Regions from separate parts of the Hyphomicrobium sp. 2TAF46 genome, predicted to be linked through region 1. Evidence: predicted binding sites of a transcription regulator. Region 1 holds the regulator's gene; each other region holds the start of a gene.
What was found. The regulator PhoB, encoded in region 1, activates phosphate uptake and scavenging genes when phosphate is short. The targets are predictions, from matches to a motif close to TGTCATNNANCTGTCAT.

Region 1 (4,187 bases):
CCGAGGTGTTGAAATCGAGATGGCCCGTCTCGACGTCGTTAACGTCGACGAACCGGATCGGCATCTTCTTTCCCTGCTCGGAGGTCTGGTAGGCGGGGAGGACGTCGCGCCGGAATACTCCGCAATATATGCAGCCATCCGCTTCGACGACGATGAGTTCAAACGTTCTGTCGGGGTTTCCAGTCGCTTCCGTGTCGAGGCCGGCGCGCGAGGTCGCGGCCGGGGACAGCATGAGCACTGCGGAAAGTATCACTCGGAAGATCGTCGGCATGATGGATCTCGCACGCATAAGCAACGCATCGATTTTAAATCAAATGCGTGCGAGCCGATCTCCGAAAATGAAGAGCTAGTTAATCACCGTCACAAAGCGAAACGGGAAAACGTTGGCCGAAGCGCGGGTCAGGACTTCTTGCAGGAAATCGCGACGGTCTTGTACGAGCCGAAACCGATGGCTCCGGCGCCAAACTGCTGCGCCATGGCGTCGCCGAGCTTCTTGGCCTGTTCGTCCTGCTTGTCGGCATCGGGATCGATGAGTGTCGCCGCGCAGCCTTCGGGGGCGGACGCAAGTTTGATCGCGTCGGTCTTCTCGGGTTGGAAGTCGATGAAGTAGGACGGATCGAAGACCGCGAACGTCAGACCCTCGGCGCCGGGGGGAAGAGGCTTGGCGAGCGGCAGGTGGAAGTAGAGGCGCAAGACGCCATTCGTATAATCCAGGCGCGCATTCGTCGGCGGCGAGAATTCGAGCGGTTTTTCACCGAGCTTCGCAACGGTGAAATAGTTGAATTCCTTCAGGCCATCCATATTGACCTTCAGAAGCTCGGCCAATTCGCTCTGGTCATACTTGCCGTCGTTGTTCGTATCGAGCCCTTCGAGCGCCATCGCTGTGTAGGAATCGTCGAAGCTCCATACGTGGTCGACGCCGGTTACGGAGCCTTTGTCGTAATCGACGGTCAATACGTACGTCACCCACATGTGCGGGTGCGCAGAGACCGGAACAATCGTGGCCAATACGGCAACGAAAATGAAAGCCGCAAGGCGATAGGACTTGTTAAATTCGAGCACGCGCCGCTCAACCCTTTTGCTCTGATGCCGGTCGAATCGCCGGTCGACCCTAACGGACGCATATCGAACCGGCGAGATTGCGACGCTCTATCGGCTACATGGTCTAAGAGATTTGCGCATCCCCTTGCGAATGTTCTCCATTGGTTGTTATATTATACGCTTCAAATTTTGGGGGAATTGAGCATGATCGGCAGGCTAGCGGGATATTTCGGGGCTTTTCTCGTGGTGGCGAAAATCTCCGCGGCGGCTGCAGCGGAGACGCCGAAGGTCGTTGTTACGATCAAGCCCATTCATTCCCTCGTCAGCCGGATCATGGACGGCGTCGGTGTGCCGCAGCTCGTGGTCGAGGGTTCGGCCTCGCCGCATACGTTCACGCTGAAGCCTTCGACGGCCCGGGCCATTCACGATGCTGAAGTCTTCGTTCGTGTGTCCGACCAGCTCGAGCCATTCACGCGGAAAATCGTGGCGTCGTTGCCTGCGAACGTGACGGTGCTGACGCTCGCGGGTGCGGACGGCGTGAAGCTTCTCGATCAGCGTCAGGGCGGCGCCTTCGAGAAGCATGAACACGAGCATGAGCATGAAGAAGCGAGTGGCGCAGCGGGTGATCACGACGACCACGACGAAGATGGCAAGGACGGGCACATCTGGCTCGATCCGCAGAACGCCAAGGCTATTGCCGCCGACGTCGCGAAAACGCTCGAGGCGCGCTATCCGGAATATGTCGACAAGTTCAAAGCCAACACGACCGCGCTTATCGCCGATCTCGACACGCTCGATAGCCAACTGACGGCGGAGCTCAAGGACTCAAAAGGAAAGCCGTTCATCGTCTTTCACGACGCGACGCAGTATTTTGAGGATCACTTCGGGCAGAAGGCTGCGGGCTCGATCACTGTCAGTCCTGACGTGCCGCCGAGCGCCAAGCGGCTGACGGAGGTTCGTCACAAGCTATCGTCGCTCGGCGCCATTTGTGTTTTCGTCGAGCCGAATTTCCAGCCGAAGCTCGTGGACGCAGTCACCGAAGGAACGAACGCGCGTTCGGGAACGATCGATGCCGAGGGGCAAACGCTTAACCCTGGGCCAGGCCTCTACTTCGATCTGATGCGCGGCGTCGCCCACAGTATTTCGGACTGTCTGAACGGGCAGAGCTGAGCCGTTCGATGCCGGCGCGGGCCCTTACTGGGCCGGCGCTTCGGCCTCGCGTCCGTCGAACACGTATCCGGCACCGCGGACCGTGCGGATCGGATCGCTTTCGTTGCCCCGGATCAGCGATTTTCTGAGGCGGCCGATGTGAACGTCCACTGTCCGCTCGTCGACCTCGGAGGACTGGCCCCAGACGCGATCGAGCAGCTGGCTGCGCGACAGAACGCGGCGCGGGCTTTCCATGAAGACTTCCAGCATCCGGTATTCGGTCGGGCCGAGACGCACTTCGCGCGGGCCGCGAGTCACCTTGTGGGCGCCGCGATCCATGGTGATCTCGCCGGAGACGAGGATATCGCTCATCCGCTCGGGCGCCGCGCGCCGAAGCAGAGCCTTGATCCTTGCCATCAACTCCTGAACCGAGAAGGGCTTCGTCACGTAATCGTCGGCGCCGGTCGTCAGCCCCCGCACGCGGTCGGTTTCTTCACCGCGCGCGGTCAACAGAATGATGGGCAGGCTTTGCGTCTCGGTGCGATTGCGAAGACGGCGGCACAACTCGATCCCGGAGATCTTTGGGATCATCCAGTCGAGTATCGCAAGATCGAAACTTTGCTCCGAAAGAAGAAGCTCCGCTTCCTCTCCGTCCGAGGCTTGCACGACGTCATAGCCTTCGGACTGAAGATTGTATTTCAGAAGTTCTGCGAGTGGAGCTTCGTCTTCGACGACGATGATCTTGGCTGGCATGGCTTTTCGTCAGTGTTCCTTCACAAGGTCTTCGTCATTAACGCGGCGTGATCAACGTCGACGACGTCTTGTCGCCCTTCGGCCGATCGTCGGCGATGGGTACGCCGTGAACGAGGTAGTAGACGTTCTCGGCGATGTTGGTCGTGTGGTCGCCGATGCGCTCGATGTTCTTGGCGCCGAACAGGAAGTGCGTGCAGATGCCAATGTTGCGCGGATCTTCCATCATGTACGTCAGCAGTTCGCGGAACAGCGAATTGTACATCGCGTCGACCTGCTGATCGTCGCGCCAGACCTGCATCGCCTTCTCGGCATCGAGCGCGGTCAGCGCATCGAGGACGTCGCGGAGCTGGGTCTGCACCATTTCCGTCATGTGGCGCATGCCGGTCATCAGCGGCTTCGGATAGGGTTCGTTGGCGATCGCGAGAGCGCGCTTGGCGATGTTCTTCGCCAGGTCGCCGATGCGCTCGAGATCGGCTGCGATCTTGATGACGGTCATGATGTGACGGAGATCGTTGGCCAGCGGTTGGCGGCGCGCGATCATCACGATGACCTGTTCCTGCAGCTCACGCTCGAGCTGATCGACCATCACGTCGTCCGAAACGGCCTTTTCGGCGAGTTTCGGATCGCGGCGCTCGAGCGCATCCATGGCCTGCACGAGAAGCTTCTCAGCGTAGCCGCCCATCTGCGCGATGCGGCGATCGAGAAGTCTCAACTCGTCTTCATACGATTTCACGGTATGTTCGTTCATGGTCTCAATTCCTGAAATCCGATTTGGGCTCAACGCCACGCATTATCCGAAGCGGCCGGTGATGTAGTCCTGGGTCCGCTTGTCCGACGGGTTTGTGAAAAGCTTCTGGGTGACGCCAAATTCAACAAGTTCGCCGAGATACATAAACGCGGTGCGCTGAGAAACGCGGGCGGCCTGCTGCATGTTGTGAGTGACGATTGCGATCGTGAACTCGTTCTTCAGTTCGTCGATCAACTCTTCGACCTTTGCGGTCGAGATCGGGTCGAGCGCCGAGCACGGCTCGTCGAAGAGGATGACCTCAGGACGGATTGCGACGGTGCGTGCGATGCACAGGCGCTGCTGCTGTCCGCCGGAAAGGCTCAAGCCGCTGCTGTGAAGCTTGTCCTTGACTTCCTTCCAGAGGGCGGCCTTCTCGAGAGCGGATTCGACGCGGCCGTCGATTTCCGATTTCGGGAGACGCTCATAAAGGCGGATGCCGAACGCGATGTTTTCGTAA
Region 2 (4,187 bases), on a different contig from region 1:
GTCGGCGAATTCACCGTCAACGCTGGCGAGGTTGTGCCGTTCGTCTTGAGCTATGGTCCCTCGCACTTGCAACCCCCGGACGGCGTGGATCCTGAGCGCGCATTGCAGGAAACCAAAGCCTTCTGGCACGCGTGGTCTAACCGCTGCACCTCGGAGGGCTGCTGGAGTGAACCCGTCAGACGCTCGCTGTCGGTACTGAAGGGGCTAACCTACGCGCCGACCGGTGGCATCGTCGCGGCGGCCACGACTTCGCTGCCCGAAGAGGCGGGCGGTGTGCGCAATTGGGACTATCGCTACTGCTGGCTCCGAGATGCTGCCTTCACGCTGCGTGCGCTGGGACGCGCCGGTTATTATGAGGAGGCACGGGATTGGCGTGATTGGCTGTTGCGCGCAGTCGCCGGAAGCCCCGATCAGCTCCAGATCATGTACGGGCTTGGCGGCGAGCGTCGCCTGGCTGAATGGGAGGTGGACTGGCTTTCGGGATTTGACGGCGCGCGCCCGGTCCGGATCGGCAATGCAGCCGCAACGCAGCTTCAGCTCGACGTCTTTGGTGAAATCGCTGACGCGATGTTTCAGGCTCACAAGCATGGTATGGCGCCGGTGAACCGATGGTCGGCGATCGCACGGGCTTTTCTCGATCATCTCGAAACGATTTGGCGCGAGCCGGACGAGGGCATTTGGGAGGTGCGCGGGCCTCGCCAATGCTTCACGCATTCCAAGGTCATGGCCTGGGTTGCATTCGACCGGGCCGTGAAATGGGTCGAGCAGCTTGGCGTGGAAAGTCCTGTTGAGCGGTGGCGCAAAGTGCGCGATGCGATCCACGACGACGTCTGCCGCTATGGTTTCGACAATGAATTGGGAAGCTTCGTTCAGGCCTACGGATCGAAGGTCCTCGATGCCAGCCTTCTCCTGCTTCCGATCGTCGGCTTTCTGCCGCCCTCCGATCCGCGGATCGTGGGCACGGTTCGCGCGATCGAGCGGCGTCTCCTCGTCGATGGCCTCGTCTTCCGCTATGACACCGGCAAAACCGACGATGGATTGCCGCCCGGCGAAGGCGCGTTCCTCGCTTGCAGCTTCTGGTTCGTCGACAATCTGATCCTCCAAGGTCGCGCCGCGGAGGCGCGCAAAATGTTCGAGCGGCTGCTTGCGCTTCGAAACGACGTCGGCCTTCTCGCGGAGGAGTATGATCCGCGCGCGCGACGCCAGATGGGAAATTTCCCGCAAGCGTTCAGCCACGTCTCGCTCGTCAACACCGCCTACAACTTGGATCTCTGCGAGAAGCGTTCAGAAGAACGCGTTTGATGACGCCTGAAGGATGGCCTGCGAGACATGACTGGAGGTCGAGATGGATGATCGAGCCATACGCGCAGCACTGGAACGCCATTGGGTTGCTTCCGACGCGAACGACTTCAAGGTCGAGCATGAGATCTACCGCGAGGATGCGGTGCTTGATTATCCCCAATCGGGAGAGCGAATCCGCGGCCGTCGCAACATTCAAGAAAGCCGATGTCTCCAGCCGAACAAGAAGCGATTTACGGTTCAGCGAATTATCGGCCGCGGCGATCTCTGGGTCACCGAATTAATACTCACCTATGACGGCAGACCATCTTACACGGTGAGCATCATGGAATTCCGCGACGGACAGGTGGCGAACGAAACTCAGTATTTCGCCGATCCGTTCGAGCCGGGACCCTCGCGCGCTCATCTTGTCGAGCGAGCAGGCGAGTTGAGGTCGTCCTGAACGGGGAGGAAGCAGAACTCGGTGCCGTGACGGTTAGACCCCAATATTGTGTATAGCCTAGGTCGTTGGTCACTTGCCGGGAGAACGCTCCGCGCCTGGCACGGACAGCACCCGCTGGAGCAGACCAAGGCTATGCTGTTTTGGCATTGTCGTGAAACCGTAATGTTCCGCCATTAGCCTCCCCGGCACGTCGGTGTGGGGATACGTGTGCTGACGCTTTTTTCTTGCAGTGATGATGCTTCAGCGGGCCGAACCGAGATCCCGACCGGATCGCAATACCCGAAGTCACTGGCGTCGTTGCGCTACGCTGTGGACGCTTGGTCTTGCCCTGACGGGATTGATCGCGACAGCGCGACCCGGAAACGGCCAATCGGCAGCGAATGAAACGCCGATCGAGTTTTCAATCCCGGCGCAACCACTGATCTCGGCGATCAGCCGTTATGGTGATGCAACCGGCAGCGAGGCGCTTTATGATGCAAGCCTCGCGATCGGCCGCGTCTCGGGAGACGTGCAGGGTGTATTAACGCCCTCCGAGGCGCTGCAAAGGCTCTTGGCCAGAACGGGTCTCTCTGCGCGGTTTGTTGCTGAGGGGACCTTCGTTGTTTTGCCGGCGCCGCCAGCAACCGATCAGGCGACGGCGCAATCATCGTCGCCTGCGTATCACCGTTACTATGCGCTCGTTCAAGAGAGCCTTCTGGATGTCCTATGTCAATTGAGTGGCGCTCGTCCCGGGCGATATCGGATGATCGCCGTGTTCTGGATCGCGCCCAGCGGCGCGGTTGAGGACGCCTGGCGGATAGGCACTGCGGGGAGTGCGGACGCTGATCAGCAGATCGATACTGCGCTGCGCAAAGTCAGGTTCAGGGAGCCGCCGCCTGCGGGCTTCGCACAACCGGTCCGGATATTGATCGTGCCGCAAGCCCCCGGCGTAAACCCAGGCTGCGCAAGTGCGGATGCCCGCCTGCGAGCGGCCGGTGGTGCGCGATGAGCGACAACCCGCTGACCATCATGCGCCGGCTGTTCGTCGACGGTTACGATGAACTGAAAGCGCGATTGACGCAGCGCCTGGGCTCCGCCGATCTGGCCGGCGATGCGATGCACGATGCATGGCTGCGCCTCGCTCGAGCGGACTCGGTCGGCGCCGTCCAGAGCCCGGCTAATTATCTGTTCCGGGTCGTGCTGAATGTGGCCGACGATCACCGCCGGCGGGAGAAGCGCCACAGGTCGGCGATTGACATCGAAGATGCGCTGGAGGTTCCGGACGAAGCGGCGACGCCGGAAGAGATATTGCTGGCGCAGTCCGATCTGGCTGCGTTCCAGGCGATTTTGGAGGAGCTTCCGGAGCGTCAGCGTACCATCTTCCTGGCGGCGCGGATCGGCAACATGCCACGCCAGGAGATTGCTGATCGACTTGGCATTTCGCGGCGTTCTGTGGCGAGAGAAATTCTGCTTGCCCACAAGCATTGCCTCGCGCGCTATTTGGAATTGAAGGGCTAGTGTTGCACTTTCGCCCCCCGAAAAATGTCTTAGTAGTAAGGCCCGTTGGAAGCGCCGGTTGGCCCATGAGGGCAACCGCGGCGAGGAGTGCAATAGTGGGATGAAAGACCATCGCCGCACGGATCTGAACCCCATTCAGGACGAAGCCGTCGGCTGGGTGCAGAAACTCGTATCCGGAGAAGCGACGCCGGCAGAGATCGAGGCCGCAGAGCGTTGGCGCGTGCAGAGCCCAGCACACGCCGCTGCATTCGACGCGGCCGAGCGCGTGTGGAGCGAGTTCGGCGCTGCTGGCCGCGCCTTGCATGGTCTCAAGGGGGATTTCGCCAGCACACTGGACACGCTGGGCAAGAGCCGCAGAACTCTAAATCGCCGTGCGGTGTTGGGCGGCGGTGCTGCTACGGTCGCGGTTGCAAGCGTCTATGGCGTAATCGACCCGCCGCTTGGACTTTGGCCATCCTTGTCCGAGCTCAATGCTGATTACCGCACAGGGACGGGTGAGCAGCGCAATGTCACATTCGCGAACGAAATAGCGATCAACCTCAATACGCAGACAAGCCTTGCGGTACGGACCGCGACGGTCGCGGAAGATCGCGTTGAACTGGTTTCCGGGGAGGCGTCTTTCGCAACGCCATTCCGCGGAGCACGCTCCCTCGTGGTGCTCGCAGCGAATGGCAGAACGGTTACGGAATCCGGCAAGTTCGATGTCCGTTACACGACAATCGGCGAACGATCGCCCGTAAGCGTGACCTGCTTTGGAGGCCGGGTGCGGATCGAGCACGGGGCTGACGTCGCGGATCTTCAGCCAGGGCAGCGGGTCCGCTACGACGATGCCGGGCTGGGCCAAGTTGCTGCAGTCGATCCGGTTGTGGCATCGGACTGGCAGCGCGGTATCGTCGAGTTTCATAACACCCCTCTCACCGAGGCCGTTGAAGAAATCAATCGCTATAGG
Region 3 (4,187 bases), on a different contig from region 1:
GATCTGCCTCTGTGCACCCGCCGCAAAATCACCAATGCGTTCAGCTCAACAGCACGACCCCACCCGGCAGCGTCGTCAGCTTCGCACCATAGAGACGCTGCGCCAGCGCCAGTACGTCATCGACCTTGTCGATCCGGAAGCGCGCGTTGACCTGTCGTTGGCCAAGCGCGTCATTCATGAGGATGACGCGCCCCGGCCGATAGCGATTGATCTCGGCAATCACCTCCGCGAGGGGTGCTGCCTGAAACACCAGCAAGCCTTCGCGCCAAGCTGTTGCGGTCGCCGCATCGATGGCAACGAGCGCGCCGAGGCCAGCCGCGTTGTATCTCGCCTGCTGGCTCGCCTCCAGCGACACGGCACTCTCGCCCTGCTCGACGCGGACCCTGCCGTCAAGACAGGTGACGCCGACGTTGCGCCCATCATAGCGAACATTGAACGTTGAGCGCCGGGCGCTGATGCGGCCATCGCCGGCGATCACCCTCAAAGGTCGGACTAACTCCCGGTCGATCGTGATAGCGGCTTCCCCGGTGATGAGCTCGATACGATCGTCGTCATCATCCGACGGTCTCAGTGAAAGGCTGGTCTGCGTGTTGAGCAGCACTGATGCACCTTCGGCAAGGGCAATACGGTGCTGCTCCCCCGTAGCCGTGCGGTAGTCAGCCGTGAGTTCGGCATACGAAGGCCAGATTTCAAATGGAGGGCGCGCTATCAGATAGGCCGCTGATGCTGCCGCAACCCCACCCACGATCATGCGGCGTGTCACGCGCCGGGGCGAAGGTGACGCCGCGGCGTCCGTCGCTCTCCGTTGCTCGGCGCTACCTACCGCCGGTCCCAGGCGATCCCACAGCCTGGTTGCCGAGGCGAACGCGGCTTCGTGCGCCGGGCTGAGGCGCCGCCAGCGGCGGATGTCCTCAACGTCTTCGGCAGTTGCGTCGCCGGATACAAGGCGCTGAATCTTATCGAGCGCGGCACGTCGCAGCATCGTGTCTGGGCTGTCCTGGTCGATGGGATCCATGATTTCGTCGGTTTGATCTGACGCGTGCACGCTCGGCCCGATACGGGCTGTAGCTTCCTCTAGGACGTTTCAGGCGGGCGGGGACCGAAAATTCGGATGACCTTGCGATTGAGCCGCTGGGCGCAGTGCTCGAGCGCATGCCTCAATTCCATCTCGACCAGACGCTGGGAAATGCCGAGCTCGGTCGCAATCTGGCGAAACGGTTTTCCCTCGATGCGCGCCGCATAGAGGATCGCCCGACGGCGCGGGCTCAGCTCCTGATAGGCGCGCTCGAGCGCCTCGATCTCCAGGCGCGCCTCAGCCGCAGCTGCGGGGTCTGGACCCGGATCGGGCACAATGAACAATTCGGCGATCTCGTCTGGCCGGACGAGGCGGCCATCCTTGCGCGCGCGGTCGACGGCAATGTTGACTGCCGTGCGCAGGATGTACCCCGTCGGGCTCCTGATCGGCCCAACCTCATCGTCACGATCCAGGTGCAGCCACGTCTCATGTAGCGTCTCCCGGGCCAGCTCGTCGGAATTCAAACGCCGCGTAAGAAGCTTGCGGAGGTCGTCGTAGCGATCGACCAGGAGCTGGCGCAGCGCGGCCCATGTGACATCGCTCATCGCGCGGCTCGCTCATACGATTGGGAGCTGTTCTGCCGGCAATCACCCGTCTGTTGCGGGGCACGCGGGATGACCAGGAGCGTCACCGGCTGCGGCATGCCCCTTGGCGGTCGACTCCCGATGGTCACGGTCTGCAGCAGGTTTGCGATCGCCGTGTCGCGCGTGCTGCTCCCAGTCGTGGTCAGAAGCTGAGGCTGCAAGACCTTGCCGGAGCCGTCCACGCGGAACTGCACGGCAAGTCGATAGTCGCCGGGCACCGTCACCGCTTCCCGGCAAAAGGCCTCCTCGATGCCGCGTTGGATCATACCGAAATACGGCAGATAGTCCTGTCCACCCGGATCTTTGCCCGAAGGTTGCCATGCCGGCGCCGGGACCACCGAGAACGCATCTCGCGTATAGAGGACGGTCAGGCCTGTGCCTTCGAGGAGGACGCGTAAGGCAACATCGGCCGCCAGGATTCCACGGACAGCTTTCGAACGGCGTCCCGCCGCCAATCCGGCGTCGTAGAGAACGCCGAGACCCGTCATGGCAACGTAGGTGTCGAGGGCTGATGCCAGTGGCTGGGCGGCGATGTCGAACGCTATCTCAGCGTGGGGATTGGCCGTCTGTGCCGCGGCGGAGATCGTCGTCGTATAGATGGCGGCGGCACCCCACAGCAGGGACGCAAGCGTACGGCACAGCCAAACGCTCCGGACTTGCGCTGCTATCGGCGCAACCGGCCCCAACACTCTCGCCCCATGTTCGTACGAATGTCACAATCGCCACTCGATCCTAGACGTTGCGTATTACACGAGCATGTCACGCCATGGCTGGTCCGCTTGGCCCTTACCCTCGTCCGCTTCCTCGTCGTTCAAGTTAGTCGTCCCTCTGCCAGATTTCGAACCGGCCCTTTATCTATTCTGCATGCAACAGCTAACGATGGTCGACCTTAGGCCGAGGCGATCGATTGGCGACAGCGGACCCGACTTCAATAGTAGCTCGTCGCGCTCTATGCTCAGAAGGCGGAACAAATCCGGACGTCACCCCATCGCTTGGCCGGTGTCGGACTCAATCGAGGCAAGTAGAGGCTCGGACATTTGACGCCCTGACATGCCTCTCGCATTGCCGCCACGGCCGCGCGCTCAAGGACACACGGAACCTCCGAGCATCTAGACTGCAGCGCGCACTATTTCAGGCAGTTCCCAACTCGCCCCGTCGCAAGGCAGCAATTGATCGGCGATTAGTTGCACCTCCTATCACCGACGTAATACCGCCGCGGATGATCAGTATAAGGATCCATCAATCCTTGTGCGATGTATCCTCATGAAGAAGTCATCTCGAGATGCGCGAAACCGGCGGCGCGCGCAGACCGTCGACGAGCAAGATATCCTGCGCCAATTAGCGGCTGCCTTCGAGAAAAAGTTTGGCCGGCCTCCGGGACCCGACGATCCAGTCTTCTTTGATTCAGACGCCGACAAGCCGCGCAAGCTCGCAATGGAGAAATTCGATAAGAACGTCTTGGCTGCGATGCAAGCGTCCGGCATAGCTCCTCAAATCATCTACGCCTTCAAAAAGACTGGCCGGCTGCTGCGTGAAGATCTGATCTCGACGTACCCCCCAGAGGCGGTGGCGGAATGGGAAGCCGCGATCGACGAATACTTCGCGATGGAGGACAGCCCAGAGTATTCTGCCTCGGAACATCCGCCAAAGTTCAATGCCCCGGCGTTTGAACCGGAGGGTGAGATGGAATCGCCCGCCAACTTTGAAATAACGGCCGAGGCCGCCGCGCTCCCGCTAGCTGTGGCAGACATTCCTCATGCCGAAGTTTGAACGCATTACCGGCTAATCGCTATAATGATTGACATTCCGGAAGGCTTTTTCACGCCGTCCGCTCAGCGACCTCCCGATTGGCCTGATGAGCCCGAGCTGCACCGCGCCGTCACGCCTCCAATGAGGGCCACTACCGTTCATGAACAAACGGACACGCACCTCGGCATAAGAGATCGCGGAAATTTCGCGTGGCTGCTTTCTTTACAGATATGTGATACAAAGAACGACTGGTCGCCGCACGCCGTCTCCAACCTATGCGAGAAAACGGCGGAGTGAGCTGATGACCGCACCAATGACAAAATTGAGTAAAGCGCCCGAAGTCACGCTGACTTTCTTGCTTCGGCTGAACCCTGGGCAACTCCCGGCAGCGCGCGAGCAAAAATCGTGACTACGACTCGCCTGATCATTCTCTGTGCAGTCCTCATGCCCGGAAACGCTTACGCTGGTCCGCCATTCCGAACCGATGACCCTGTGCCGGTCGAACTCGGACACTACGAATTTTACAGCTTTTCGACGGGCACTCATACGAAGGGAGACACATCGGGAGAACTGCCCGGCTTCGAACTAACTTACGGATTGATACCGAATGGCCAGCTGCAAATCGGGGCAGCGACCTCGTTCGCCGCTCCGAGCAATGGCGGGACAGTCTTCGGCTACGGGGACACCACCGTGAGTTTCAAATATCGGTTCATCCAAGAGGAGAAGGATGGACTGCGACCGCAAGTTGCCTTCTTTCCGGCGGTCCAAATTCCCACGGG

Region 2: the regulator PhoB is predicted to act here: its motif matches at 1,889-1,905, upstream of AB4Z24_RS10670 (STN domain-containing protein).
Region 3: the regulator PhoB is predicted to act here: its motif matches at 2,405-2,421, upstream of AB4Z24_RS22210 (STN domain-containing protein).

The regions. Positions count from the first base shown of each region.
Region 1 is NZ_JBFRFO010000002.1:535,665-539,851, reverse strand. It holds gene AB4Z24_RS06465 (hypothetical protein) at 1-271, opposite strand, end outside; gene AB4Z24_RS06460 (DUF1007 family protein) at 400-1,062, opposite strand; gene AB4Z24_RS06455 (zinc ABC transporter substrate-binding protein) at 1,246-2,211, shown strand; gene phoB (phosphate regulon transcriptional regulator PhoB) at 2,236-2,943, opposite strand; gene phoU (phosphate signaling complex protein PhoU) at 2,981-3,691, opposite strand; gene pstB (phosphate ABC transporter ATP-binding protein PstB) at 3,734-4,187, opposite strand, start outside.
Region 2 is NZ_JBFRFO010000004.1:248,584-252,770, reverse strand. It holds gene AB4Z24_RS10680 (glycoside hydrolase family 15 protein) at 1-1,302, shown strand, start outside; gene AB4Z24_RS10675 (nuclear transport factor 2 family protein) at 1,346-1,741, shown strand; gene AB4Z24_RS10670 (STN domain-containing protein) at 1,977-2,729, shown strand; gene AB4Z24_RS10665 (RNA polymerase sigma factor) at 2,726-3,238, shown strand; gene AB4Z24_RS10660 (FecR family protein) at 3,339-4,187, shown strand, end outside.
Region 3 is NZ_JBFRFO010000018.1:18,634-22,820, reverse strand. It holds gene AB4Z24_RS22220 (FecR family protein) at 41-1,045, opposite strand; gene AB4Z24_RS22215 (RNA polymerase sigma factor) at 1,075-1,620, opposite strand; gene AB4Z24_RS22210 (STN domain-containing protein) at 1,617-2,348, opposite strand; gene AB4Z24_RS22205 (hypothetical protein) at 2,923-3,429, shown strand; gene AB4Z24_RS22200 (transporter) at 3,814-4,187, shown strand, end outside.